DNA from 4 places in the Aquitalea sp. genome. Region 3 is predicted to be linked to each of the others. Evidence: predicted binding sites of a transcription regulator. Region 3 holds the regulator's gene; each other region holds the start of a gene.
The links. Region 3 encodes FNR, which switches genes on or off when oxygen is low (the NO sensors DNR and NnrR bind a similar motif). Its sites were predicted from a motif close to TTGATNNNNATCAA; they were not measured.
Positions count from the first base shown of each region.

Region 1: the regulator FNR is predicted to act here: its motif matches at 3,694-3,707, upstream of ubiU (ubiquinone anaerobic biosynthesis protein UbiU).
Region 2: the regulator FNR is predicted to act here: its motif matches at 3,674-3,687, upstream of QVF59_RS08110 (hemerythrin domain-containing protein).
Region 4: the regulator FNR is predicted to act here: its motif matches at 3,844-3,857, upstream of norV (anaerobic nitric oxide reductase flavorubredoxin).

Region 1 is NZ_JASLFG010000013.1:165,093-172,506, reverse strand. Features, by position in the region: gene QVF59_RS04950 (LysR family transcriptional regulator) at 179-1,144, shown strand; gene ubiT (ubiquinone anaerobic biosynthesis accessory factor UbiT) at 1,215-1,649, opposite strand; gene QVF59_RS04940 (U32 family peptidase) at 1,636-2,565, opposite strand; gene ubiU (ubiquinone anaerobic biosynthesis protein UbiU) at 2,617-3,633, opposite strand; gene QVF59_RS04930 (SirB2 family protein) at 3,795-4,178, opposite strand; gene recC (exodeoxyribonuclease V subunit gamma) at 4,271-7,414, shown strand, end outside.
Region 2 is NZ_JASLFG010000025.1:44,262-51,675, reverse strand. Features, by position in the region: gene QVF59_RS08125 (acetyl-CoA carboxylase biotin carboxylase subunit) at 1-642, shown strand, start outside; gene QVF59_RS08120 (hydroxymethylglutaryl-CoA lyase) at 661-1,554, shown strand; gene QVF59_RS08115 (acetoacetate--CoA ligase) at 1,610-3,571, shown strand; gene QVF59_RS08110 (hemerythrin domain-containing protein) at 3,743-4,147, shown strand; gene QVF59_RS08105 (ArnT family glycosyltransferase) at 4,236-5,891, opposite strand; gene rpmE (50S ribosomal protein L31) at 5,997-6,212, opposite strand; gene cysS (cysteine--tRNA ligase) at 6,375-7,414, opposite strand, start outside.
Region 3 is NZ_JASLFG010000054.1:39,807-47,220, reverse strand. Features, by position in the region: gene QVF59_RS17995 (MBL fold metallo-hydrolase) at 1-1,175, shown strand, start outside; gene QVF59_RS17990 (inositol monophosphatase family protein) at 1,242-2,033, opposite strand; gene QVF59_RS17985 (RNA methyltransferase) at 2,176-2,940, shown strand; gene QVF59_RS17980 (DUF1853 family protein) at 2,918-3,850, shown strand; gene QVF59_RS17975 (flavodoxin family protein) at 3,847-4,305, shown strand; gene fnr (fumarate/nitrate reduction transcriptional regulator Fnr) at 4,438-5,184, opposite strand; gene hemN (oxygen-independent coproporphyrinogen III oxidase) at 5,297-6,703, shown strand; gene QVF59_RS17960 (RrF2 family transcriptional regulator) at 6,808-7,293, opposite strand.
Region 4 is NZ_JASLFG010000034.1:201,481-208,894, forward strand. Features, by position in the region: gene QVF59_RS11845 (MFS transporter) at 1-1,168, shown strand, start outside; gene QVF59_RS11850 (FAD-dependent oxidoreductase) at 1,214-2,323, opposite strand; gene norV (anaerobic nitric oxide reductase flavorubredoxin) at 2,353-3,747, opposite strand; gene QVF59_RS11860 (RrF2 family transcriptional regulator) at 4,008-4,463, shown strand; gene QVF59_RS11865 (radical SAM/SPASM domain-containing protein) at 4,719-5,897, shown strand; gene QVF59_RS11870 (hypothetical protein) at 5,964-6,233, opposite strand; gene QVF59_RS11875 (hypothetical protein) at 6,458-6,790, shown strand; gene QVF59_RS11880 (GGDEF domain-containing protein) at 6,944-7,414, shown strand, end outside.

The sequences.
Region 1 (7,414 bases), on a different contig from region 3:
ATTGCTGGTATTTAAGGCCAGAAACATAAGTCAAACTTCATTATTCACTGGAACTGGTGTACGCTTTTTAAAGAAGATCTACTTAATAATGAAGCTGGCAAATCGTGTGGCTGGGGCGGGGATGTCCTACATCAAGTCAGCTGCATGGGTTTAATGCCGCTCAGGGAACGTTTCAGCTATGGATACTTTAAAAGCCTTGATGGTCTTCATGACCACCGCCGAGAATGGCAGTTTCTCGGATGCTGCAAGAAAACTGGGGGTGTCTCCGGCGGCTATCAGTCAAAGCATTGCCCGACTGGAGCAGGAGCTGGAAGTGCGCCTGTTCAACCGCACCACCCGGCAGCTGACGCTGACTGAGGATGGGCGCCGTTTTTATGCCCAGTGCCGCGGACCGGTGAACAATCTGGACTCGGCCATCAACCAGCTCAAGGCCAGTCGTGACGAACCGGCCGGGCATCTGCGTGTGAGCATGCCCAATTCCTTTGGTCGGCGTTTCATCCTGCCCATCATGGGTGAGTTCTGCGAACGTTATCCCAAGGTACGTGTGTTCTTTGGCCTGGATGACCATTTCAGCGACCTGATCGAGGACGGCTACGATGTCGGTGTGCGTATCGGCATGATGCCGGACAGTCGCATGGTGGCTCGCAATCTGGCGCAGATTCCGCAATATGTGGTGGCATCGCCGGACTACTGGGACAAGAATGGCCGCCCGGAAACCACGGAAGAGCTGAGCAATCATGATTGCATCAACTTCCAGTTTCCGACTTCCGGTCGTTTGTACAAATGGGAATTCGACCGTCGCGGCGAGCGTATCCCGCTGGAAGTGACCGGCACCTATACCCTGAACGAGATGGAGGCCGTGTGCGAACTGGCGCGTCTGGGCATGGGTGTGGCGCAGCTGCCGGGGCACGAGGTGGTGCACCTGATCCGCAGTGGCGAGCTGGAGCCGGTACTGACCGATGTGGTGTCGCTGGAGCGCTCCATTTACATCTGCTTCCCGCACCGCGACCATATTGCCCCGCGAACCCGCGTGTTCGTGGATTTTGTGGTGGAAAAACTGGCGGATCACCCGGATATCATGGCGGATCTGCCGGGGCTAGATCTGTCGGCCAAGCGCAAGGCTGCTGCCCAGCTCATGAGCTGAGGTTCAGCCGCTACTGCATGTAAAAGCCCGGCCAGATGCCGGGCTTTTTGCTTGCCGGTGCGGGGGCGGTTTATACCGCCATGAAGCGTTGTAGCGGAGTAGTGCTCCAGTCCACGCTGTCCAGCAGGTTTTTCACGATCAGCCCCAGCTCGGTATCACCTTCGATAATCAGCTTGCGATTGAAGAACAGGGTGTCCGGGTCTTCTTCGCGCAGCATCATGCGGGCAAAGTCGGCCAGATTGGCGCTCAGGCGCAGATCAGGCTCCCCCGTTGTGCTGCCTACGCTGAAGCGTTCCGTGTCAGCAACAAAATGCAGACGCATGTCGGCATCCAGAATGTGTACCTCGAAGCTGTGCCCGGCCAGCAGGCTCATGTCCACCGGCAGGATCTCGCGCTTTTTCAGCTGGTTCAGGGTGGTAACCAGTGCCCAGCAAGGTGGCGAGCTGGGCAGCTTGCCCAGGACGCTGGCAAGGCTGGGGGGCAGGGTAAGGTCAGGAATGCGCATGGTGGGTTTCTCCTATGGCGGCAATGCCGGCAGTGCCGCGCCAGTAGCCGTCAACCAGCCGGCTGTCGGAATACGGACTCAGGTCCACCACCGGTTCTTGCCGGGCGGTAATGGCGTCGATGGCCTGCCGGTAGCCGCTGACTACATTGGCGGTGTGCTGCCATTGCGGGCTGATGCGCAGGGCGCTTATGCCCATGGCGCTGATGTCGGCCAGGTGCGGCAGCAAGGAGTGGCAACCATCGGACATGGTCTGGATGCCGTTGATGGTGAGGAAAGCCTGTTGCTCGCGCGTGTTCAGGCGCAGCCCGTCCGGGTGTTCCATGCAGCGGAACTGGCAGTCGTCCTTGGACAGATTGTAGTGGCGGGCGGTAAAGCAGCGGGCAGACAGGGCCAGTGGCAGCCGGCCCCAGGCAAACAGTTCGGTTTCGATCTGCACGCCATTGGCGCTGGCCTGTGCCAGTACCGCAGACAGGGTGTCGCGGTCCATTTCAACCGGCGGAATCCAGCGCCGCGCGCCCAGCGACTGTAACAGTGCCAGGGTGTCGGCATTGTAGATGTTGAGGTGATGGCCGGCGACAAAGGACTGGCCTTGCTGATGGGCCAGCCGGGCCGCGCCCAGATCGTTGGCTTCCAGCTGTAGCTCGCCGTTTTCCACCAGCTTGCGCAGCCGGCGCAGATCGGATTCGCTCTCGATCAATGCCTGACTGGACAGCACCACCTGGCGGCCGTTCTGGGCCAGCTCCTGTCCCAGGCTGATCCAGTCCTGTCCGCGCAGTTGCTGGCGGCGCGAACAGACGGCTTCGCCCAGATAGATGGTTTCCAGCGGCCAGTCGGCGGCTTCGCTGTAAAAACGCAGGATATCGTCACGGGACCAGTAGAACAGCACCGGGCCCAGCGTCAGTTGCAATGTTTTCATATCAGGCCTGCTTGTGGGGCCGGCAAGGCAGGCCTGCCGGCGCACGGTATGTCATTTCCAGGGCCGGTTGTAGGCACCCAGCGTCTGTTGCTGGCCTTCCGCCAGTTTGGACAGCGCCTGGGTCCAGGCCGGTTTTACGGCAAAGCGCTGGTGTTCCCTGCCGGCAGCATCCAGTGCCTCGCGAAGGGTGCGGGTAACCTGTGCCACGTAGGCCGGGCTGCGCTGGCGGCCTTCTACCTTGATGGCGGCCACACCAATGTCGATGATCTGCGGCAGCATGCTCATCACATTGAGGCTGGTGGGTTCTTCCAGGGCGTAATAGGTATCGCCTTCCACTTCAAAGCGACCCTTGCACAGGGTGGGGTAGCCAGCGGGTTCACCTTGCTGGTATTCGTCGATCAGAATGCCGCCCAGGCGCGCGCCCAGTGCCTGCGGACCATGTTCCCAGCGTACGTATTTGGCCGGGGAGCATACGCCGTGGCTGTTGGGCGATTCGCCGGTGGCATAGCTGGACAGCAGACAGCGGCCTTCCACCATCACGCACAGGCTGCCAAAGCCGAATACCTCGATTTCCACATTGGTATGGTCGATGACCTGCTTGACCTGGTCCAGCGTTAGCACCCGTGGCAGCACGGCGCGGCGGATGTCGAACATTTCCTGCGCCAGATTGATGGCTTCGTAATTGGTGGCAGAGCTTTGCACCGACATGTGCAGGCGCAGGTCCGGGTAGTGGTCGCGCGCGTATTTCATCAGGCCGATATCAGCCAGGATGATGGCATCCACCCCCAGTGCTGCGCCTTCGTCGATGGCGCGGTGCCAGCGGCTGATGTCACCACCCTGGGCATAGGTGTTGATGGCCAGCAGCACCTTGCGGCCATGCTGGTGCGCGTAGTTGATGCCGTCGCGCGCAGTGCGGTCATCAAAGTTCAGCCCGGCAAAGTTGCGGGCATTGGTGTCGTTTTTCAGGCCGAGGTAGACGGTGTCGGCACCGTTGTCAACGGCTGCCTTGAGGGCAGGCAGGCTGCCGGCCGGACAAACCAGCTCCGGCAGGGGGCGTGTGGCAGGCATGATGGCATGTTGTCAGCAATTGAAACCGCCAGACATTAGCAGAGCAGGGCAACGCTGGACTTGTTCTGGGTCAAGCGGCTGGATGGGGGGACGAGGGACGGGGAGTGGGGAGTGGGGAGTCGCCGGGACGGCGCAGGCCGTCCCTCATCCGGGAATCCGGGTCAGAAAGGCAGCACCAGCTTGGTCTTGGCCACCAGCACGATATACGCCACCACCAGCAAGGCCGCCAGCAGAGCAATACTGCGTATCTGTTTGGTTCGGCCCCGCTTTAGTGCAATGGTGCCCAGCGCCACATAGGCCAGCAGGCCGGCTATCTTGGCCAGCAGCCACGGCGTTTGCAGCAGCGGCCAGCCGCCCAGCACCACCAGGGTGATGCCCAGTGCCAGCAATGCGGTATCGATGGTATGCGGCAGGATGCGCAGCAGCTTGCTGGCCAGCAGTTTCTGCTTGTCGGCCAGCATCAGCCCGCCACGCAGGGCGAACAGGGTAATGGTGAGATAGGCCATACCCATGTGGGCATGTTTGAGAATCTGATAGGTGCTCATGCATTTTCCTAGCGGTTATGCTTTCAGCATCGGGTGCTGGCGCTCAAGGGCTGATGGTACACTGAAGCCTTCGTTTCATCAGCGTTCCTGCCATGCTTTTTCTCTATCAGTCCAATCGTCTGGAGCAACTGGGTCAGCTGTATGCCGCCATGCTGCAGGCACAGCCGCTGAGCGACCCCTTTGCCGCCGAAACAGTCATTGTGCAAAGCCGGGGCATGGGACGCTGGATGACGCTGGACCTGGCGCAGCAATGCGGCATTGCCGCCAATATCGATTTTGTGCTGCCGGCTGCCTTTGCCTGGCGGCTGATGCAGCGGGTGATGCCGGAACTGCCGCGCAAATCCTCCTTCAGTCCTGAAGTGCTGAGCTGGCGGCTGCTGGAATTGCTGCCCACCCTGCAAGGCGAGGTGTTTGCGCCCCTGCAGCGCTATGCCGCCGGCGGCGAGGCCGCCGCCTTCGAGCTGGCCGGCAAGGTGGCCGACATCTTCGACCAGTACCTGGTGTTCCGCCCGGACTGGATTCGTGCCTGGGAGGCAGGAGAGCGGCTGGAGCTGGGGGAGGACGAAGCCTGGCAGGCGGCGCTGTGGCAGCAACTGGCAGCGCAGGACCCCAGCCGCCACCGCGTGCGCATGCTGGACGAATTCTTTGCCGAACTGCAACCGCAACATCTGCCGGAGCGCATTACCCTGTTCGGCATCGCCAGCCTGGCACCGATGTATCTGGCGCTGATCAAGCGCCTGGCCGAACTCACCGATGTCTGCCTGTTCACCCTCAACCCCTGTGAAGCCTACTGGGGCGACATCGTCGATAACCGCCGCAAGCTCAAGCTGCGTGAGAAGGGCGATCTGTTTGCCACCGAGGGCCATCCGCTGCTGGCTTCGCTGGGCAAGCAGGGACGTGACTTTTTTGAATTGATTGCCGCCGATGCCGAGCTGGATGCCCGCCCGCTGTTTGCCGCGCCGACAGGCGACACGCTGCTGGCCCGCCTGCAGCGCGACATCCTGCAATTGCAGATGCCGGGTGAGGATGGCCAGTGGCTTGCGCCAGATGATTGTTCGGTGGAACTGCATGCAACCCACGGCCCGATGCGCGAGCTGGAGGTGCTGAAGGACCGGCTGCTGGCCATGCTGGCTGACAACCCCGCGCTCAGTAGCGCCGACATTGCAGTGCTGACGCCGGACATCAACAGTTACGCACCGTATATCGACGCGGTATTTGGCAAGCGGGATGATGCCCCCAGCCTGCCGTATGCCATTGCCGACCGGCAGGTAGAGCGTGAAGAACCGCTGCTGGCGGCCATCAGCACCTTGCTGCAGCTACTGGATTCACGTTTTTCCGCCGATCAGGTACTGGCCTTGCTGGACAGTCCGGCGCTATTGCAACGCTTTGGCTTGCAAGCAGAAGACCTGCCTTTCATCCAGGACTGGGTCAGACAAAGCGGCATCCGCTGGGGCCGCGATGCCGCCCACAAGGCAGCGCTGGGCCTGCCCGCCGATCCCTTGTTTACCTGGCGCTGGGGGCTGGACCGGCTGTTGTTGGGCAGCATCCTGCCTCCGGCGATGGCCGGGGACGATAGCGGCCTGTTTGCCGGCCTGCTGCCACAGGGCGGGGCCGGCGGACAACTGGGCGAGGTGCTGGCGCGCTTTGCCAGCTGCTATGCGGTGCTGGACGCGCTGGCCACTGGCTGGGCCATCCCCACCGATGCCGCTGGCTGGGCGGCACGCCTGCTGGAAGGCATCGACCAGCTGTTTGAGGTGGATGATGAGGCGGAACTGGCGCTGGATGTGGTGCGCGACGCCCTGCAGGAACTGGTGGATGATGCCGCCATGGCCGGTTTCACCCAGCCCTTCAGCCTGCAGGTGCTGCGCGACTGGCTGCAGCGCAAGCTCACCGTGGCCTCACCGCTAGGTTTTTTGTCTGGCGGCATCACCTTCTGCGCCATGGTGCCGATGCGTTCCATCCCCTTCAAGGTGCTGTGCCTGATCGGCATGAACGATGGTGCGTATCCACGCGATGAGCGTCCGGTCAGCTTCGACCTGGTGGCACGTCACCCGCGCCGGGGCGACCGTTCGCGCCGCTTTGACGACCGCTACCTGTTCCTGGAAGCCATTCTGTCAGCCCGCCAGCGGCTGTATCTGTCTTATGTCGGCCTGTCTGCGCGCAATAACGAGCCGTTGCCGCCATCTGCACTGATTGCCGAACTGCTGGATTGCTTCCAGGCCATGTGTGGCGATGAGGCCGCGGGGCAACTGCTGGTACGCCATCCCTTGCAGCCCTTTTCACCGCGCAGCTATGACGGCAAGGATACGCAGCTGGCCAGTTTCGACCCCAGCTTTGCCTCCGCCCTGGCGGCACCGCCTGCTCAGCCGCAGCCGTTTGCCGGTGTCTTGCCGCTGGCTCAGACCAGCAGTGTGGTGCATGTAAATGACTTTATCCGTTTCTGGAAAAACCCACCGCGTGCCTGGCTGGCCGAGCGCCTGGCCATACGCCTGCATGGTGAGGCAGAAGAGCTGCCGGTGCGCGAACCCTTCAGTGTGGACCGGGACGCCAGCCGCACCATCCGTACCCAGTTGGTGGAACGCATGCTGGCTGGCAAGCCGGTAGTTCCTGTCCGGCAGCGGCTGGTCGGTGCCGGCTTGTTGCCACCGGCACAACTGGGGCTGGCCTGGCTGGACAGTGAAACCGCCAGCTCAGCGAGACTGGCGCACCGCCTGCCCGCGGTGCTGACCGAAACTACCCTGCCACCGGTGCCAGTCAGCCTTACCTTGCATGGCACCACGCTGGCTGGTGAGCTGGGTGGCCTGCGGCCGGAAGGGCAGATCCGGCTGGTGATCGGCAAGATGAATGCAGCCGAGCGACTGGAATGGTGGCTTGTGCACCTGCTGTTGTGCGCAACGCGCCCGGCTGGCATCGCCTGCCAATCAATATTGTATGACGACAGCGGCCACTATCATCTGGATGATGAGCCGGATGCCACCATGCTGCTGGAAGCCTGGGTGGTGCGCTGGCAGCAGGGGCAGCAGCAGCCACTGCCATTTTTTGGCCGTACCAGCTGGGCTTATGCCGAGCAGCTATACAAGCAGGAGGATGCCCCGCAACTGGCGCTGGAAAAGGCGCTGGACAAGTGGGACCCTAGCTTCGTCGCTGACTTTGCCACCCCGCAGGGTGAAGAACCGGTTAATCGGCTGGTGTTCCGTCATCTGGACCCGCTGGCAGATCCGCTGTTTGCCCAGCTG
Region 2 (7,414 bases), on a different contig from region 3:
GATACCGGCCTGATCGCTCGCTATCAGGACACCTTGCTGCCACCAGCCGCCCCGGCCAGTGGCGAGCAGCTGGCCGTGCTGGCGCTGGCCCAGACGCTGGGCGCGCAGACGGACTTCCCGGTGCGCGCAGGCTGGCGACTGAATGGTCAGCTGGAAACCATCCAGCAATTCATGCACGGCGACACCCTGCACAGTGTCAGCGTGCGCCATCTGGACCACGGTTTTGCCGTGACGGTGACAGGACAGACATATCATGCCATGGCACGGCTGCAACACGGTGAATGGCATGTCACGCTGGACGGACAACAACTGCGGGCCACGGTCGTCAGCCAGCGGCAGCAACGGGTATTGTTCCTGCAAGGCGAACGGCTGGAAGTGAGCTGGGTGGACCCCTACGCCGCCAGCTCGGAAGAAGTACATGGCGCCACCCACCTGAAAGCGCCGATGCCCGGCCGGGTGGTGGCCTTGCTGGCCAGCAGCGGGCAGCAGGTGAGCAAGGGGGAGCCCCTGTTGATTCTGGAAGCCATGAAAATGGAGCACACCATCCATGCCCCAGCCGATGGTGTGGTGCATGCCTTCTATTTCGCCGCTGGCGAACAAGTGTGTGATGGCGACGAGTTGCTCGACTTCGACGCCGCCTGATCCGGAGGACAACACGATATGCCAACCGTGAAAATCGTCGAAGTCGGCCCGCGTGACGGGCTGCAGAACGAAAAACAGCAGGTGGATACCGCCAGCAAGCTGGAACTGATCCGCCGCCTGGCTGCAAGCGGCCTTACCACCATTGAGGCCGGGGCTTTTGTCTCGCCCAAATGGGTGCCGCAAATGGCCGACAGCCTGCACGTACTGCAAGCACTGGAGCTGTCTGGTGCGGTGAATTACCCGGTGCTGGTGCCCAACGACAAAGGCATGGAACAGGCTCTGGCAGCTGGCGTGCGTGAAATCGCTGTGTTTGGTGCCGCCAGTGAAGGCTTCAGCCAGAAAAACATCAATGCCAGCATTGCCGAAAGCCTGGCCCGCTTTGACAGCGTGATGGCTACAGCACGGCGCGAGGGCATCCGCGTGCGCGGCTATGTGTCCTGCGTGGTGGATTGCCCCTATGAAGGGCCGATTGCCCCGGCCAAGGTGGCAGAAGTGGCTGCCCGTCTGCTGGACATGGGCTGTTACGAGATTTCACTGGGCGACACCATAGGCACGGGCACACCCAACCGGGTACTGGACATGCTGGAAGCAGTCAGCAAGCTTGTGCCAATTGCACAACTGGCAGGTCACTTCCACGATACCTACGGCATGGCCATCAGCAATATTCATGCTTCTTTTCAGGCTGGCATCAGAACATTCGATTCCTCGATTGCCGGGCTGGGCGGCTGCCCGTATGCTCGTGGGGCATCCGGCAATGTCGCCACCGAAGACGTGGTGTACCTGATGCATGGCCTGGGCGTGGACTGTGGCATAGACTTGCCGACACTGGTGCAAACCGCCTGGTTTGCCGCCGGTCTGCTGGGCCGCCAGCCCGGCTCCAAGGTGGCGCAGGCGCTGGCCGCAGCACGCTGAAGCCGCCCGTCCCACGCCAGGCAATGCCGCGCGGAACAAGATAAAGAGGAGAATCATGGAGCAGCTCACCCCCCCGATCTGGCAACCCTCCCCCCGGCGCGTGGCAGGCTCCCACCTGCATGCCTTTGGCAAACTGGCGGAGGCCGCATATGACCGCCCGCTGCCTGACTACCACAGCCTGTGGCAAGCAAGTGTGAACGACCCGGCCCGCTTCTGGGGACTGGTCTGGGATTATTGCGGCGTAATCGGCGACAAGGGCGATACCGTGCTGGAGCACGGCGACGATATGCTGGCAGCACGCTTTTTCCCCCAGGCCCGCCTCAACTACGCTGAAAACCTGCTGCGTCACGATGGCGATGCCACCGCCCTGGTGTTCTGGGGCGAAGACAAGGTCAAATCCCGCTACAGCTGGCAGCAGCTGCGCCAACTGGTGTCCCGCTTGCAGCAGGGCATGCAGGCCGCCGGCATTGTGGCAGGCGACCGCGTGGCCGGCTTCCTGCCCAATATGCCGGAAACCGTGGCCGCCATGCTGGCTGCCTCCAGCCTGGGTGCGGTGTGGACCAGTTGTTCGCCCGACTTCGGCATCGACGGAGCCATCGACCGCTTCGGCCAGACCGAACCCAAGCTGCTGTTCTGTCCGGATGGCTACTGGTATGGCGGCAAAGAGATCGACATCCGCGACAAGATGCAGGCGCTGGCAGCCGGTCTGCCTTCGGTACAGCAGTTCATTGCCGTCCCCTATCTGGGCGAAACCGCTGCCTTTGCCGAAAGCCTGCCGCGCACCATCACGCTGGACGATTTCATTGCCCGCTTCGCTGTGCGTCCCTTGCAGTTTGTCCGGGTGGAATTCAACCATCCGCTGTTCATCCTGTACTCCAGCGGCACCACCGGCAAACCCAAGTGCATCGTGCATGGCACCGGCGGTACCTTGCTGCAGCACCTGAAAGAACATCAGCTGCATGGCGATGTGCATCAGGGCGATCACCTGTTCTACTTCACCACCTGCGGCTGGATGATGTGGAACTGGCTGGTATCCGGCCTGGCCAGCGGCGCGGCGCTGATGCTGTATGACGGCTCCCCGTTTGCCGCCCACGGTCGCGTGCTGTGGGATTACGCCCAACAATGGCAGTTCAGCCATTTCGGCACCTCGGCCAAATACATCGACGGGCTGCGCAAGATAGACCTGGTCCCGGCGCGGGAGTACCGGCTGGATGCGCTACGCGCCGTATTCTCCACCGGCTCGCCGCTGATGGCAGAAAGTTATGACTGGGTGTACGCCAACATCAAGCAGGACATCAATCTGGCTTCTATCTCCGGCGGCACCGACATCGTCTCCTGCTTTGCGCTGGGATGCGCCACCTTGCCGGTATACCGCGGTGAGCTGCAATGCCGTGGCCTGGGCATGGCCGTGGACATCTATAACAGCCATGGCCGGCCGGTACGGCAGGAAAAAGGCGAACTGGTCTGCACCCGCCCCTTCCCGTCGATGCCGGTGGGCTTCTGGCAGGACCCGCAGGGCAGCAAATATCGCCAGGCCTATTTTGGCCGCTTCGACAATATCTGGTGCCATGGTGACTATGCCGAAATCACCGCACACGGCGGGCTGGTGATTTATGGCCGCTCCGATGCCGTACTCAATCCGGGTGGGGTGCGCATTGGTACGGCAGAAATCTACCGCCAGGTAGAAGGCTTTGCCGAAATTCTGGAAAGCCTGGCCGTAGGCCAGCGCTGGCAGGACGACGAACGCGTGGTGCTGTTTGTACGACTGCGTGAAGGTTGCCAGCTGGATGAAGCGCTCGCGGCCCGCCTGCGCGAGCAGATCAAACGTGGTGCCAGCCCGCGCCATGTTCCGGCCCGCATCATTGCAGTGGCGGATATCCCGCGCACCATCAGTGGCAAGATTGTCGAGCTGGCGGTCAAAAACGTGATTCACGGTGAGCCAGTAAACAATCTCAGTGCACTGGCCAATCCGGAAGCGCTCAGGCTGTTTGCCGATCTGCCGCAGCTGCAAAGCTGACCCAATGCCGCAGGATTGAGCAGAACAAGGGCTTCCCGGTGGGAAGCCCTTGTCGCAAATACCGGACAATATAATGTACAGCCCACGGCAAGCCCGGCAGAATTGAGAGCCATCAAGGCAGCTTGCCGCAATGGTTGTAAACTATCGTCAATATCAGCAACAGGTTACAGCATGAAACGCAGCGCAGCCCTTACCCCCCTATCCCGCGATCACCACCACGCCCTGTCGCTGGCCATGCAGGCGGGCAAGGCAGCGCGTAGCGATGACCAGGCGCAATGGCAACATGTAGCCGATAGCATCAGACTGCACTATCAGCAAACCCTGCAAGCCCACTTTGCCGAGGAAGAACGCGCGCTACTGCCGGCACTGGCCCAGGCCGGCAACACCGGGCTGGTACAACGCACGCTGGATGAGCATGCCCACCTGCATCAACTGATGCAGCATGCCGCGCTGGCCAGCCCGGCCATCCTGCAGGCCTTTGCCGATGCCATGACTGCCCATGTCCGCTTCGAGGAGCGCGAGCTGTTTGCCCTGGCCGAGAACCTGCCTGAGGTCATGGCGGCATTGCAGTCCTGACCCCAAGCTCCAGCATGCCCTGCAAATGAAAAAGGCCGGATAATCTCCGGCCTGCTGTTTGATTACGCCATGCCAGCCAGCTACAGGCCTAGTGGGCTGAACGCCGGAACAGGCCGAACAACTCATATTTCTCCCGCGGTCTTGCCCCCTGCCACAACAAGGCCCAACCCGGTTCGGCCAGGCCCTCACTGCGCGAACGCATCAGCAACAGGTAGTCGCAAGGGCTGCTCTCCCCGGCTGGATACGCCACCAGATCGATCCCGGCATAGTAGTGCCAGCTGATACGCGCCATCATGTTTTGCCGGTCGGTGGCAATGCACTGCGTGTTGTCGGCCAGTACAGCGGGCAAGGCGCGGCGCATGCTTTCCACCACCGGGCGGTAACTCTTGGCCGCATCCAGCCACGGCAGCCACAGGGACAGTGCCAGCCCCCAGCACAAGGTAAGCCCGGCAGCCCAGTTGGTAATGGCTTGCCGACCACGTACATGGCTGCGGGTTACCGCCCAGATCCAGGTCATGGTAGCCAGAATGGCAAAGATGGCGGCCACCAGCGACACATGCGGCACATAGTAGGGGCTGAAATACTGTGCGCGCCCGGCCAGTCGCTCCGGCCAGCCATAGTTCATCGCCGCCCAGCCCGCCCAGATCAGCAAGCCGAATACGCCAAAAGCCATCAGGCCGAACCAGTTGAGAAAGGCAGCCGCGCCACGGCGCAGATTATCCAGCTCCACCGCAGCCAGCAGGGACAGCGGCAGCAGCAGCGGCATGGCGTAATCCATGCTCTTGCGCACAGAGAGCGTCAGCATGATCAGCACCACGGCAAAGAACATCAGTGGCAGCTGCAGCATGGGCAGCTCGTACTTGCGGTTGCGGTACAGCGTCCAGGCTGCCAGCGGCCAGGCCGGCCAGGCAAACCAGATGGTATTGAAGGTGTAGTAGCCAAAACCGTGAAACAGCCCTACCTTGCCAAAGCCATCCAGCGGGCCCAGCGCATGGTGTTCCCACCACAGGCGGAACAGCGCCGGATAGCTGCGGGACAACTCCAGCGGCCAGATCAGTGCCACCGGCAAGGCCACCAGCAAAGCCATGAACACGGTGATGGCATAGCGCTTGTTACGCCAGGCAGTGAAAGCCGGCAGGAAGAGTACCACCGCCCACACCAGCATCACTTCCAGCAGGCTGGCACTCAGGAACAGTGTAGCACTGCCTGCACCCAGGATGGCCCCGGCCAGTCCCGGCGAGCGCAGGGTGAGCGACAAGGCATAAAAGGCAGCGGCAAAGCCGGTAAAACTAGCCACCATTGGCGTCATCTGGTGGCCGGTGACAATCAGGCCCAGACAGCCAATCAATATCATCACCACGCTACGGCCATGCCGACGGCCAATCAGATCGCGCCCGGTCATGCCGGCCAGGGTGAGCCCAAGTGCCATGAACAGCGGTGTAGCCAGCCTGGCTGCATCGTGCGCCGGCAGCAACCAGGGGGAAAACAGCCGGGCCAGCCCGGCGGCCACCCAGTAATACAGCGGCGGCGACTCCAGGTAAGGCACACCTTGGATGGTAGGCAGCAGCCAGTTGCCGCTACGCAGCATGCCTTCCACTACCGCCATCACATAGGGTTCGTCCGGCTTCCACGGATCATGGCCGATGATGCCTGGCCACAGCCAGACAAAACACAGCAATAGCAGCACCCAGGGTTTTTCGGTGGGAACGGGAACGGTGGCGTTTTGCGGGGAGTACGTCAGCATCGAGGCGCGCGCCAGTCTGGAGAAAGCGTTATTTTAATGTGCAAGCACACGCAGCGGAAATGAAAAAAGGCAGCCAAGGCTGCCTTTTTTCCAAAGCTTACAAGCTTAGCGCTTGAAGAAGCCACCGAACTTCTGGTTGAACTTGTCGATACGGCCGGCGGTATCAACAATCTTCTGCTTGCCAGTGTAGAACGGGTGGCAGCTGGAGCACACTTCAATGTGGAAGGCGTCCTTGCCCATGGTGGACTGGGTGGTGAAGGTGTTACCGCAGGAGCAGGTAACCGCAACTTCTTTGTAGTTCGGGTGAATATCAGCGCGCATGATGAGCTTCCTTGGTTACGGGTACAGGGGTTTTGCCTGTACTACTTGGTGAAGCGGAGCATTATCCGCCCTTTATCAGCACTTGACAAGTCGCCCGAAACGAAAATGGCGACAGCCTTTATCAGACTGCCGCCCTGGGCTCAGCCGGTCAGCAATGCAGGCTCAGGCACGACGCCAGCTGGTGCCCTGCGCATTGTCTTCCAGCACCACACCCTTGGCGATCAACTCGTCACGGATACGGTCGGACTCGGCCCAGTTCTTGTTGGCACGTGCATCACGACGCGCCTGGATCAGGGCTTCGATCTGCTCTGCGGTCAATTCGCCCTCACCAGCCCCGGCCTTGAGGAATTCCTCCGGCTCACGTTGCAGCAGGCCCAGCACACCGCCCAGGTCCTTCATCAGGCGAGCCAGTTGCACATCGCGGCTCTTGTTGACTTCACCGGCCAGCTCGAACAGCACGGCAACGGCTTCGGAGGAACTGAAGTCGTCGTCCATCGCTGCCTTGAAGCGCGCAGCGTACGGGTTGCTCCAGTCAATGCCCGTGCTTTCCGGCAGCGCCAGACCGCGCAGCGCGGTGTACAGGCGGGTCAGGCCCTGCTTGGCATCGTTGAGGATGCTGTCGGTGTAGTTGACCGGGCTGCGGTAGTGGCTGCGCACGATGAAGAAACGCACCACTTCGCCGTCAAAATGCTGCAGTACGTCGCGGATGGTGAAGAAATTACCCAGCGATTTGGACATCTTCTCGCCATCGACATTGATGAAGCCGTTGTGCAGCCAGTAATTCACATACTGGTGGCCATGCGCGCCTTCGGACTGGGCGATTTCGTTTTCATGGTGCGGGAATTGCAGGTCTTCACCGCCACCGTGAATGTCGAAATGCTCGCCCAGATGGTGGCAACTCATCACCGAGCATTCGATATGCCAGCCCGGACGACCAGCACCCCACGGGCTGTCCCAGGACGGCTCGCCCGGCTTGGCTGCTTTCCACAGCACAAAGTCCAGCGGGTCGCGCTTGTTGGGGTCGATTTCCACCCGCTCACCGGCGCGCAGCTTGTCCAGCGTACGGCCGGACAGCTTCCCGTAGCCTTCAAATTCACGCACCGCGTAATACACATCGCCATTGGGGGCCGGATAGGCCTTGCCATTGGCAATCAGTTGTTCGATCAGCGCAATCATGCCGCCCACATGATGGGTGGCGCGCG
Region 3 (7,414 bases):
GTGTTGTTCCTTTCTCGCAGGCATCCGCTGCCAACTTGAATGTTCAGGTATATAACCCCGGTGTGAAAGGTATTTTTGCAGTTTCCTCTGAAATAATTTATGGCGATAAAGAAGTTGTGCTGATTGATGCGCAGTTTTCTATTGCCGATGCCAATAATCTGGTGGAAAAAATAAAGGCAACTGGAAAGAAACTGACCACGGTTTATATCAGTCATAGTGATCCGGATTATTATTTTGGTCTGGAGGCTATTAAAAAAGCCTTCCCGGAAGTCCATGTGGTTGCCACGCCTGAAACGGTGGCAGCCATCCGTGCCAGCAAAGATGGCAAACTGGCTTTCTGGGGGCCGATTCTCAAGGAAAATGCACCCAAGCAAGTGTTTACCCCTGACGTGCTGCAAGGCAATTCCTTGACTGTAGATGGTAATAAACTGGAAGTGATGGGCTTGAAAGGTCCAACCCCGGATCGCAGTTATGTGTGGATTCCGTCCATCAAGGCAGTCGTCGGTGGTGTGGTGGTGATGGCTAATCAGCATGTCTGGATTGCCGATACCCAGACTGAGAAATCTCGACAGGATTGGCTGCAAACCCTGGCGGATATCGAAGCGCTCAAGCCAGCAATGGTGGTGCCGGGGCATTATATGCTGAATAAAGATGGCAGTCAGCCGTTTACTATTAAGTCCGTGCAGTTTACCCGTGATTATCTCAAAGCATTTGATAAAGAGGCAAACATAAGCAAAGACGCCGCTGAATTGATTTCAGCCATGAAAAAGCTATATCCGGGTCTGGCGGGTGACAGTCTGCTTGAGATGAGTGCCAAGGTAATCAAAGGTGAAATGCAGTGGCCGGCGGCGGAAGCAAAGCCTGCTTATCCGGCAGCTGGTAAAAAGGTGGCAGTCAGTTTTGGCGAAACCACTTTCGAACTGAATTTCCATGATGACAAGTCGATGAGCTATGTCGGGACTGCCGGCATGTTCAAGGGCATGGGGGATGATGTGCAATACACCGCGGTGCAGATTCGTCCGCAGGTTTTCATGGTGTACTGGCATGAACCCAAGACCGGTTCCAATGTGGTCCATGTCCAGGACTTCGAAAGCGGTATTGTCTATACCAATATTGCGCAAACGGATGGCCAGTTCTTGCACATGGATGGCAGATTGGCCGTGCAGAACGGATAAGATCGAGCAAGTAAAAAAACGGCAACCCGCGGGTTGCCGTTTTTGCTGCCTGCACCGAGGCAATGATTACTTGTTCAGGTGCGGCGCGATGGTAGCCAGCAGCTGGGCCAGCACCTTGGGGTTGGCGGCCACGATGTCACCGGACTCCATCCATTCCTGCTCACCGGTCAGGTCGGTGACGATGCCACCGGCTTCCTGCACGATCAGGCTGCCCGCGGCGATGTCCCACGGCTTCAGGTTCATTTCCCAGAAACCGTCCACGCGGCCGCAAGCCACATTGCACAGGTCAAGCGAGGCAGCGCCTTCGCGACGTACACCGGCCGTCTTGCCCAGCACGTCTTTGAGCATGCCCAGATACTGGTCGATATAGCTTTGGTCGGATACCGGGAAACCGGTGGCGATCACGCATTCATTCATCATGAAGCGCTTGGAAACACGGATGCGGCGGTCGTTGAGGAAAGCGCCAACACCGCGCGAGGCGGTAAACAGATCGTTACGGCTAGGGTCGTACACCACGGCCTGCTGCACCTGGCCCTTGTGCGCCAGGGCGATGGAAATGGCGTATTGCTGGTGGCCGTGCAGGAAGTTGGTGGTGCCGTCGATGGGGTCGATGATCCATTCGTACTCGGAGGAGCCCACGCCTTTGGCACCGGACTCTTCTGCTAGAATGGCGTGCTTGGGATACGCCTCGAGAATCATGTCCACGATGGCCTGTTCGGCAGCGCGGTCCACGTCGGTCACAAAGTCATTGTGCTTTTTCTTCTCAACACGAATGGTATCGAGGTTAAGCGACGCACGCTGGATTACACTGCCAGCACGGCGGGCGGCTTTAACCGCGATATTGAGCATCGGATGCATTGACGGCCTCTAGAACTTGAATGCAGATGCCAGCCTGCATGGCTCGACATCTGACAGTAACAATCTGGGTTAAGGAACAAAAAAAGCCGGCGCGGACGCGCGGGCTTTTTGATATGCCCGACATTTTAATGTGAAACTGCTGATGAATAAACCCCAAGTACCTGATTTTCTGAAAAACATTCGCGTTGTGTTGGCCAGACCCAACCATCCGGGCAACATCGGCTCCGCCGCACGAGCGATGAAAACCATGGGGCTGACCCGCCTTTATCTGGTTGAACCCAAGGTGTTTCCCAGCGATGAGGCCAATGCGCTGGCATCCGGCGCGGTTGACGTGCTGGAGAGCGCTACCGTGGTGGCGAGCCTCAGCGAAGCGCTGAGCGACGTCACCGTGGCCTGCGCGCTCACCAGCCGTCGGCGCGAGCTGACCACTCCCTTGTCCACCCCGCGCGAAACCACGCCGGAACTGGTGGCCCGCGCCCGCGATGGCGAGCAGGTGGCGCTGGTATTCGGCAATGAAACCTTCGGCCTGTCCATTGAAGAAGTGGAGCAATGTAACCGGCTGGTGACCATTCCGGGCAACCCGGATTACTTCTCGCTCAATCTGGCGATGGCAGTACAGGTGATGACCTACGAGCTGTTCAGCCACACCGAGGTGGATGTGGAATACCTGCGCCCGGAGAGCGAAACCGCCAGCCTGGGCGAGGTGGAGGGCTTCTGCCAGCATCTGGACCAGACCATGGACGCCATCGGCTATTACCGTCGCCGCAACAGTGAACGGCTGATGCGCCGCATGCGTGCACTGTTCAATCGTTCTGGCATGCTGCGCGATGAGGTGGACATCCTGCGTGGCCTGATGAAACAGATCCAGCGCGTGGCAGACGGCCATGAGCACGACGGCGAGTCCTGAGCGCAGTTTTTATCTGCCCTTCACGCAGCCAGCGCTGCGTGATCTGGCATTCCTGCTAACCGCCCCGGCCCCATGGGATAGTGGCAGCAATCTTTCACCACAGCGGCTGTTGGGCCGGGATGGCCCGGCCTTGCTGGCGGCACTGGAACAGGACCCCGCTCCGCTCAATGCCTGGCTGGCCGCCCAGCCCTGCCGACGCCTGGGCCACTATGCCGAGCGCCTGCTGGCCTTCTGGTTTCAGCTGGCACCACATATCGAGCTGGTGGCAGCTAATTTGCCAGTATCTGATGCTGGTGGCCGTACGGTGGGGGAGTTCGATTTTCTGGTCCGGCTGGATGGCGAACCGCTGCACGTGGAAACCGCCAGCAAATTCTATCTGCAACTTGGGCGTGGCCCGGACACGCTGATTGGCCCCAGCCTGCGTGATGCCTGGCTGCTCAAGGCCGCCAAATTGCAGGCGCAACTGCGTCTGGTGCATCACCCCGCTGCCCGGCGGGTGTTACCTGCGGGCTTTGCCGACTGTGCCAGTCAGGCAAGGCTGGCCGGCTGGTTCTTCTACTCACAGATGTTGGCACCGCAGCCTCCGCTGGCTGCTGATCAGCTGCAAGGCTGGATCAGCCCGGTATGGCAGGACTGGCCCAGTTGCAGTCCGGCCTCGCGCTGGATTTGGCTGCCCCGCTTGCAGTGGCTGGCTCCGGCACGTGTAAGGGACGATACCGTGCGCGAGCAGCACAGCTTGCGTCAGGAGTTGCTGCAGGCGGCGGTGCCGCAGTTGGTGGCAGAACTCCTGCCGGTGGGCGATGGCTACTGGGAAGAAGTGGCGCGCGGCTTTGTGGTACCTAGCGGCTGGCCGGAGCAGGCGGCCTTGCAGCAGCTGTTGGCCAGCATGGCCGGGTGCAGCCTCGGATGAAACAGTTGCTGATTGTGCATGCCAGCCAGACTGGCCATACCTTGCAGTTGGTCGAGGCCTTTTGTCGCCCCTTGCTTGTTCTGTCGACGGAGTTGCAGTTGTGCCGCATGCCGGCACAAGAGGCCACGCTGGACGACTTGCTGAGTGCGGACGGCATTGTGCTGGCAACGCCGGAAAATTTCGGCTATATGGCTGGCAAAATGAAGGATTTTTTCGACCGGACTTTTTACCCGGCACAGGGGCTGACCGCGGGCCTGCCCTATTTGATGCTGGTGTCGGCGGGGACGGATGGACAGGGCGCGATCCAGTCCATGCGCCGTATTGCTACCGGGTATGGCTGGAAAGAAGTATTACCGCCGGTGCTGGCCTGCGGTGAAGTCACGGCGGAGCATCTGGCGGCCGCAGAGCAGCAGGGGGAATACCTGGCTGCCGGTATGCTGATTGGCCGCTGGTAGGCTCAGTTAGCGCACCGTCGCCAAAAGGTGTAGGTCTTCCGGTGAATGGTCGATTCTTGCCCGAAGGGGCAAGATGCAAAAAGGGCGATGCGCCGCTTGCCGCAGCCATCGCCCCTGGAGTGAAGTGCCTGCTTACACGCCGTTGGCGTGGGTGCAGCCGGAAATCAGGTCTTTCAGCGCATCTGCCTTGATCAGCTGGATGTGCTTGTGGTCTACGCTCAGCCAACCTTGCTGCTGGAATTTCGACAGGGTACGGCTGACGGTTTCCAGCTTGAGGCCAAGGAAGCTGCCGATTTCTTCACGGCTCATGCGCAGAATGAAGTCATTGGCAGCAAAACCACGGGTAGACAGGCGCTGTGACAGATTCAGCAGGAAGGCAGCCAGACGTTCTTCTGCCTTCATGTTGCCAAGCAGCAGCATGACGTTCTGGTCACGCACGATTTCGCGGCTCATCAAGCGGAAAAAGTGATGCTGCAGGCTGGGGATGTCACGGCCCAGGCTTTCCATGCGGCCAAATGGCAGTTCGCATACTTCGCTGTCTTCCAGCGCGATGGCATCGCAACCGTGGACGTTGGAGGAAATACCGTCCAGGCCCATGAGTTCGCCGGACATCAAAAAGCCGGTAACCTGCTCGCGGCCATCCTGGCTGGCGACGCTGGTCTTGAAGAATCCGGTGCGCACGGCAAACAGCGATTTGAATGCCTCGCCGCTGCGGAACAGGTACTCGCCACGCTTGAGGCGGCGGCTCTGACGGATCACGGCATCCAGCTGTGTCATTTCGTCGCGGTTCAGCCCGATGGGCAGGCAGAGTTCGCGCAGGCTGCAGTTGGAGCAGGACACCTTCAGTGCGTGCAGAGTGTGTTGGTTTTGGTCTGACATCGAGTGTTTTGTACAACCCTGTAAAGAAGCTTGACCCTTGTCAAAGCGGAATTCACACGTTTTCCGCAAATTTACCAGTCCACCTGACGTTTGACTATCAATACCCGACGACATGCACACCACCCATCCGTTTTCGCCTACCCACTGTGAGTTCGACCGAGAGTTGATCGAACGTCTTGATGGCTCAGGCCCAAGATACACTTCTTACCCGACCGCAGACCGGTTTACCCCGGCGTTTGGCGAGAAGGACTATAAACACTGGCTGAAGCAACGCCACCTGGGCATGCATCAGAACGCAATATCATTGTACGTTCACATCCCGTTCTGCAACACGGTTTGTTACTACTGCGGCTGTAACAAAATCATCACCAAGGACAAAACCCGCGCCGACCGCTATCTCGACTATCTGGAAAAAGAGATCAAGCTGGTTGCCGCCTCCCTTGGCTGTCGGGAAAAACTCATCCAGCTGCACTTTGGTGGCGGCACGCCGACCTTCCTGTCCGACGAGCAGTTGGACCGGTTGATGACAATGCTGCGTGCGCACTTCGATTTTTTGCCGGAGGGAGAATATTCCATCGAGATCGACCCGCGCAAGGTCGGTCGCGAGACCGTGCATCATCTGGCGCGCCTGGGTTTCAACCGCATGAGCGTGGGCATCCAGGACTTCGATCCGCAGGTGCAGCAGGCGGTAAACCGGGTGCAGAGCGAGGAGGAAACGGTAGCGGTGATAGAAGCAGCGCGCGAGGCCGGTTTCAAGTCGGTCAGCGTTGATCTGATCTATGGCCTGCCGCTGCAGACGCGTGAATCACTCAAACGCACGCTGGACAAGGTGATTGCCATTGGTCCGGACCGGCTGGCGCTGTACAACTATGCCCACCTGCCCACCGTATTCATGCCGCAGCGGCGTATCAACGAAGCTGATCTGCCGCTGCCCAGCACCAAGCTGGATATCCTGCAGGACGCGGTTAAGAGCCTTGCCGATGCCGGCTATGTCTTTATCGGTATGGACCACTTTGCCAAGCCGGAGGACGATCTGGCCATTGCGCTGCGTCAGGCCCGTCTGCAGCGTAATTTCCAGGGCTATTCCACCCATGCCGATTGCGACATGATCGGCCTTGGCGTGTCTTCCATCGGCAAGGTTGGCCCCTGTTACAGCCAGAACGAAAAAGACGTGGACAGCTATTACGCAGCGCTTGATGAAGGCCGGCTGCCGGTGATGCGCGGCATGGTGCTGGATCAGGACGACATCCTGCGCCGTGGCATCATCCAGGCGCTGATGTGTCGTTTCTCCTTGTCGGTAGAGGCGATCGAACAGGTGCACGGCATCAATTTCGCCGATTATTTTGCCGCCGAGCTGCCTGCCATCCGCGAGTTCCACAAGCAGGGTCTGCTGACTTTTGATGGTGACTTCCTGATGGTTGAGCCCAAGGGACGCTTCCTGATCCGCAATATCGCCATGCTGTTTGACCGTCACCTGCGAGAACGTGAGACCAAGGCACGATATTCGAAGACAATTTGATGTATTGATCCCTGTTTTCCAAGGGGAATCCCTTAAAAAAACAGGGAAAAAAGCCCGCTTTTAGCGGGCTTTTTGTTTGAAAAGTGATGGTTTTTTACAACACATTACGATTGATGATCAGCGTCATCCTCAGGGCTAGGCTCCACTTGCAGCCCTTTGGGCTGGCGATGCAGGCGAATGATGGCCTCGCCGGTGGGGCTGGCCATGATGTTACGCAGGGTGTAACTGTCCAGGGTGCTGAAAAATGCCTGCATTCCAACATCCAGCAGTGCCTTCAACTGGCAGTCCTGCCGTAGCGCACAAGGCGGCTCGGCGCAGTCGATCAGTGGAGCATTGCCTTCGAGCACCCGGATGATTTGCCCCAGGCGGTAATGCTCGGGCGGCTGGGCCAGCGCCAGCCCGCCACCCTTGCCGCGGCTGTTGTTCAGCCAGCCTTGCTGGCCCATGAAATGCACCACCTTCACCAGATGATTGCGCGACACGGCAAAGCGTTCGGCAATCTCGCTGATGGTGACCGGCTGGGCGCGGTCGCGGTGCGTCAGATACATCAGCACGCGCAGGCCAAGATCGGTAAATCGGTTCAGTTGCATTGGGCGGGAAGGCGGGGTGGACAGTGCCGCGCAGGATACTCCGCACGGCGCTGCCTCACAATGCGCGATGACAAACAAACTACGAGCAGGCGGTAGGCCGCTGGCAGCCGCCCGTCAGGAC
Region 4 (7,414 bases), on a different contig from region 3:
AAAAACGGTCTTGCCTGCCATTCCCCGGATGGTATGGGCGCTGGGATTTGTCAGCCTGTGCATGGATCTGTCGTCGGAGCTGGTTCATAGCCTGCTCCCGGTTTTCCTGGCAAGCACACTGGGGGCTAGCGTACTGTCTATCGGCGTCATCGAGGGCATTGCCGAAGCCACTGCCCTGATTGTGAAAGTGTTTTCCGGCGCGCTCAGCGATTACATCGGCAAGCGCAAAGGCCTGTTGCTGCTGGGCTATGGTCTGGCCGCCCTGACCAAGCCATTGTTCCCGCTGGCCCACTCCGTGGAGACAGTGCTGGCGGCACGCTTTCTGGATCGTATCGGCAAAGGTATTCGGGGAGCCCCCCGTGATGCGCTGGTGGCGGATGTGGCTCCTGTAGAAATTCGCGGAGCTTGCTTTGGGCTGCGCCAATCCATGGATACGGTTGGTGCCTTTCTGGGGCCTGGCCTGGCCATTGTCCTGATGCTGTGGCTGAACGACATCCAGCAGGTACTCTGGTTTGCTGTCGTGCCGGCAGCACTGGTCATGGTGCTGATTGTGGTCGGAGTAAAGGAACCGGTACAGGAGGAGGGTACAAAGCGCTTCCGTTCTCCCATTCGTCGTGAGCAGTTACGCAGGTTTGGTGCAGATTACTGGTGGATTGTCCTGATTGGTGCCGTGTTCACCCTGGCTCGTTTCAGCGAGGCTTTCCTGATTCTGCGTGCCCAGCAGATGGGGGTTGGCAGCAGTTGGGTGCCGCTGGTGATGGTGGTCATGTCGGTGTTTTATACGGCATCCGCCTATCCTGCGGGCTGGCTATCCGATCGCATCAGCCGTCGGCATCTGCTGGGCTACGGCCTGGGCTTGCTGGTGATCGCGGATCTGGCACTGGGTCAGGCTACGTCTGTTCGTGCCGTCTATGTAGGTGCCGCGCTGTGGGGGCTGCACATGGGGTTCAGCCAGGGCATATTGGCTGCCCTGGTGGCCGATACGACGCCCAGCGACATGAAGGGGACGGCATTTGGCGTCTTCAATCTGCTCAGTGGCCTGGCCATGCTGTTGGCAAGCATTCTCGCCGGCTGCCTGTGGCAGTATTGGGGTGCATCGACAACCTTTTATGCCGGTGCTGCCATTGCCGGGTTGGCCTTGCTGTTACTCCGGCAGCGCTCAGTCTGAATGAGGCCGCAGGAGTCACATGAACATGGGCAATGGCAAAGTACCCTAGCGTATCAAGGTGGGCAACAGGCTGAAACCGTTACGGCTGCCGGTGGTTACGTAGCCAACCAGCTTGTTATCACGATGGGCGAGAGCCGTCAGCCCATCATCACCTTCGTTTATCTGCCAATCCAGGTTGCTGCCCTGTGTAAGCCCAGCCAGCTGGATGGGGTAGCGTGGCGTCTTTACTGCCACCGGCAGGGGACCAAAATGCACGGGCGTCGGTTTACCGGCCAGGGTACTGGCCAATGCATTGGCAGATAGTGTGATTGGCTGCAGGTAGGGGAGGATCTGCCCCTCGATTTCGGCACAATCACCAAGGGCGTAGACATGAGCTTGTGAGGTACGCAGATAGCTATCGACGACGATGCCGCGCTGTATTTCCAGCCCCGCTGTCAGATCGAGCCGCGGCTTAAGGCCCGCCGTGCAGATGATGGCGTCTACCGTGAGTTTCACCCCGTCAGCCATTGTCACGCTGTAGCCCTTTGCCATCTTGTCTATCCGCGCCACGACGGTGCCAAAGTGTAATGTGACTTGGTCCATGACACTGTGCAGGCGCTGGCTGACAGGCTCGGGCACCAGCCGCTCAAGCAGGCGGCTGCCGATATCTACCAGGGTGACACGCTTGTGTTGTGCGATATCGTGAGCGATTTCCGTGCCGACAAGGCCGCCCCCGATAACGAGTACATGCTCACTCCGGTTGAGGGTGTCGAAGTAGCGCCGGTATTGCTCCAGATTGTTCAGCGTCAGGATATCTTGTGCACCGTCACCTTCAATGGGTGGCACGAATGGCTTGGCACCTACTGCCAGAACGAGGTCGCTGTACGGGATTTGCGCTGCTCCCGCAGTGATTTTTTGGGCTGCAAAATCAATCGCAGTGACCTGGGTATGTGGCCTCACCATGATCTTCAGTTCGGCAGCCATGCCGGTGGCACTGTTCTGGATCAGCTGTGCGGCACTGGTCTGGTGACCGAATCCGTGGCTCAACTGTGGCTTGGAGTAGTACTCGCCGCCATCCTCGGTAAGCACAACCACCGGTGTGCTTGTATCGTGTTGACGGAAGGCCCTGGCCAGGGTGTAGCCGGCATGGCCGCTACCAATAATAACGAGAGGCATTTTCATCGAATTTCTCCTGGATGGGGGCCTTATACGGGGACAAAGTCGCTTTTGCCCATGAAGCACACCGGGCAAAGAAAGGTTTCTGGTACGTCCTGCCAGGCCGTGCCAGCAGCAACACCCTGAGCGACTTCACCCTGTTGCGGGTCATAAGTCCACGAGCAAGTCTTGCAGCGCATCTTGTCGCTGCCCGAGCAAGTGCCAGCGGTATTCGCCGTACTCTGCCCAGGACTACCCAATTGCTCGATGAACGTCTCGCCAAAGCGCACGCCCTGGGTGAGGGCATCGTCAGTAGGGCGCCATTCGGCAGTGATTCCGGGGTTGAGCACACGAAAACCGGCATCGTCCAGGCGCCTGGCAATACGTTCCACCGCGCCGCCACTCCAGCCGTGGGTACCAAAAGATGCAGCTGCCTTGTTCTTGAAGCGTAAGCCGGTCATTTCCTCAAGCAGGGCGGCAACATGCGGCAACATCACATTGTTGACGGTAGGGCTGCCAACCAAAATGGCCTTGGACTTGAATACGTGGGTCAGAACGTCGTTCTTGTCACTGTTGGACAGATTGAACAGCTTGATCACAACCTCCTGGTCCGCTTTGCGTATGCCTTGTGCAATTGCTTCGGCCATCATGCGGGTACCGTTCCACATGGTGTCGTAGACCAGGGTGATCTGGTTCTCCTGGTAATCGTCAGCCCATTTCAGGTATTGCTCGACAATCTGGGTGGGGTTATCGCGCCAGATGATGCCGTGGCTGGTGGCGATCATGTCGATCGGCAGGTTCAGTTCCAGAACCTCATGAATCTTCTGGGTCACCAGTGGGCTGAATGGGGTAAGAATATTGGCGTAATACTTGATGCACTCTTCTTGCAGCTCGACCGGATCGCACTGGTCGTTAAACATTTGGGCGCTGGCGTAGTGCTGGCCGAAGGCATCGTTGCTGAACAGCACGGCGTCGTCGGTCAAGTAGGTGGCCATGCTGTCTGGCCAATGCAGCATCGGCATTTCGACAAACACCAGTTGCTTGCCGTTGCCCAGGTCCAGACTGTCTCCGGTTTTGACGATCTGGAAATTCCAGTCCTGGTGATAATGGCCGCGCAGGGATTTTTCACCATTGGCAGTACAGTAGATCGGTGTATCCGGAATGCGCGCCATCAGTGCCGGCAGGGCACCGCTATGGTCGATCTCGCCATGGTTGGCGATGATGTAGTCGATGGCTGCCAGGTCAACTTCCTTGGCTAGGTTGGCAACAAATTCTTCGGCATATGGAGCCCAGACGGTATCGATCAGGGCAATTTTTTCTTCTTTAATCAAGTAGCTGTTATAGCTGGAGCCGCGGTGAGTGCTGTATTCGCTGCCATGAAATTCGCGCAGCTCCCAGTCTTGTTTGCCAACCCACTGGATGTTGTTTTTGACAATGAAAGCCATGCAGGAAAGCTCCTTGCTCTATAAGATTCGTGTGAAATGAATCTTATAGGACATAACATTCATAGTAAATGAATCTTATGGATATCCTTGATTGGCTTGATGCGGGTCAAGCGCGGAATGGATTTGCTGCGCGACAAGGCATGGAAGGGCAGTGAAATGTAGTGGGCATGGCTACCGGCAGGAAGCCATCAGGTTAAAATGAATACCCGATCCATCTGCATGTGTGCTGATGTGAACAATCCCATGGAATCCTTCCGATCGTGCGACTGACGGCTTTTACCGACTACTGCTTGCGTGTGATGATGTACAGCGCACTAGCGGGCAATCGCTTGGTGACTATCAATGAGATAGCCCAGGCATATAACATTTCTGCCAGTCATCTGACCAAAGTCGTGTTTTTTCTCGGCCAGCATGGCTACCTGGTGACGGTGCGCGGTAAAGGAGGGGGCGTCCGCCTGACCGAGGAGCCACGCCAAGTCAACTTGGGCAAATTGGTGCGGGCAGCTGAAACCGACAACGTAATGGTCGAGTGTTTCGACCCGCAGCACTCTCAGTGCCGCATCGCCTCGGTATGCCGCCTCATGAGTGTGCTGCAAGCGGCTCAGGAGGCTTTCTACACCGAATTGTCACGCCATACCCTGGCTGACCTGCTGGTGCCGTCGGCAGGACTGGGGCGTGCATTGGGAATCGAAATCCGAGAAATCAAAATGTCATGAAGCGTTTTCGCCAGTGACAGGCATGCGCCTTGTGCTGCGGCAGCTGCCACGTCAATGTCTTGGTGGAGGATTTCTTCCCTTTTTTGCGGCTGGGCACGATCGCGCGATAAAACACGCAATCTGCTGTTTCTTGCGCAATTCAACGCCTGATCGGGGGCGTTTGCACAGCACGCTTGGTGCAGATCAAGGTGCAGATCGCATCGTGGCGACAGTATTGCCGGTTTTCCACCACGGAGTATTCCGATGACCGCAGCAATGCCACAGACCTTTCCAATCCACTTTCATGATTCCTGCCCTCCCAAAGCCGGCGCAGAGCCGCCCATCATCGGCGCACGTGTTGAGCTACAACTACTCACCACGCTGAAATGTAATCTCAAATGTACTTACTGCTCGCTGGGCGTTGGCGATGTACTGGGCTCGCAAACCGAGCTTGAATATGATGTCGATCAGCTGGCGGCTTTTATTGATACACACTTGCTTGGCAAAGATGTTTACGTAACCTTCTACGGAGGGGAGCCCACGCTCAATATGAAGCTGGTGCTGGAGGTGATGCAGCGTTTTCCCCATTTCCGTTATCAGCTGCAAACCAATGGCACCTTGCTGGACGATGTGCCGCCATGGGCGCTGGCCCGCCTATCCAATGTCCTGGTGTCCATTGATGGCGGCGAAGCCATTACCGACGGCTACCGTGGCCGTGGCATCTACCGCCAGGTGCTGCGCAATCTTGCCCGGGTGCGCAAGCAATTGGGTGGCAGCCTCACTGCCCGTGTTACCTGGGGTAATGCCGATACCAGCTTTGAGGAGCTGGACCAGCTCCTTGGCGACGACTCTCCATTTGATTATCTCTACTGGCAATTTGTCGCCGATGAAATGTATGCGGGTGATTCGATCGACAAGCGCAAGGCGGTAGTCACCCAGCTGATCACGCGCTTCTTTGCCACCCCGTCCCGGCTCTATCCCTTGATTCCGGTGATGGGCATCGTCCGCAACAAGTTGTTTCCCGACCGCGCCCAGGAGTTATACGCAGGCCGTACCCAATGCCGCGTTTCCACCCATCTGCTTAATATCATGCCGAACGGGGAGATCTATCCCTGTCCTGACATGATGTATTTACCAAACATGAAAATGGGCGATATCAAGAACAACAGCTTGCGTCACAGTCCCTTGCAGCACACCGCCGCCATGCCGTGCCAGGGGTGTGAAGCCTTCAGCTGGTGCCGGGGCAACTGCATGAAGAACCTGCACCTGGGGTATGAGAAAGGCGATGCCCGGTATCGCAGCAATGTGGTTGAGCCGATTTGCGAACTGCTACGCTTCATGGGGCAGGAAATCGACAGGCAGAATCCCCAAGACTGGTTCGACACCGCCAGCCTGGAGGTGCGCAAGCAAGTGCGTGATTGCGAAGTGTATGAGTATGTCGAAATCATGCCATAGGCCGATCCAGTGACCGGAGCAGCTCACCAGGTCTGATCCTGGACGAAGAGCTGCTATTTACACCAGTCAGGGCGTAGCATCAGCGCTGATGATGACGCTGCTGGAGTTGACGCGCAGGCCTGGATTTGTCGGGTCAAACACCTCCAGCAGCATCATGTAAGGCTGGTGTGCGGTTCTCCTCAGCCATGCGGGGTTTTTATGCCAGCTGCGAGATGCATTCACTTCCTTGACCACCAGCAGCTTGACTGGCACGCCGATACGGCCCAGATGGGTCAGGTGGAAAGGTCGGGTGGTATTGGGAATGCCCGGTTGCTCGCCGCTGGCAATTGCGTTCATGCCTTCGGAACTGGCTCCACCAGCAGGCGAAGGATGGCGAGGTGGGGCTCATGCCCTGGAGCAGTAAGGATATGGGCAGCGTTTTATAATTCCATATTTCCATTGTCATGAAAGTATGGAGTTGAATCAAAAGCTGCGGAGTAGATGTATGTAGCGGGCGGATTTTGACAGTGCAATGACATAGTGCTAATAATTAACAAAACACATTTAAATTGCGCCATGTTATGTATAAAACGATTACAAATGTAATTGCAAAACACATGCCTCCGGCAGCCAGTGTGATCGGGTATGGCAACGGTCATCGCACCTGGTTGTTCAATGTGAGCTGGCCTGTCGAAGCAAATGCCGATCAGGCCGGCATGCGGTATATCGTTTTCATCCGGATAGAACATGACGTGATCGAAGATGGCGTGCGTTTTGAACTGGAGGATATGGAGTACAAAATCGAGCAGTTTCTGAAATACCAGTTTGAACATTTCATGCCAAACAGCAATCCCTACCGCCCGACCGACTCACCGCATGCGCTGTGGTCGGTAAGCTGCTCAGTGCTGGGCTGATCGTGTAAAACTCCATATTGGCAGGATGAGGTTTTGCATATACTGCAACGCCCCCTCGGCAAGCGGGCGTTGCAGTATATGCAAAATGCAAAATGCCAAACTGTTTCCTATACTCGCTCTGTACCACGCGGATGTCGGAGGCAGAGTGATTGCATGGATCTCATCTTTACACAGCTGTCCTCCTCGCTATCAACGGCGCAGACGATAGAACAATTGGTGCGTCCCATTCTCGATATGCTGGGCAGCGTAACGGGGATGGAGTCTACCTATCTCACCAGCATAGATCTGGATTTGCAGACCCAGTACGTCAGCTTTGCCAACAACAAGGACAAGCTGCAGATTCCGGAAGGCCTGACCGTACCCTGGCAGGATACCCTGTGCTGCCGGGCGCTGGCGTCCGGCACGTTGGCCACTGATTGCGTACCAGCGTTGTGGGGGGATTCGCAGGCAGCCAGCGAACTGGGCATCCGCTCCTATGTCAGTGCGCCGATCAGAAGCAGTAGTGGTGATGTGCTGGGTACGCTCTGTGCCGCAAGTACCGGACAGCATTCTGTTTCTGCCCAGGTGAAAGCGCTGTGCCAGTTGTTTGCCAGCATTGTCAGCAATTTTATCGAGCGGGAAATC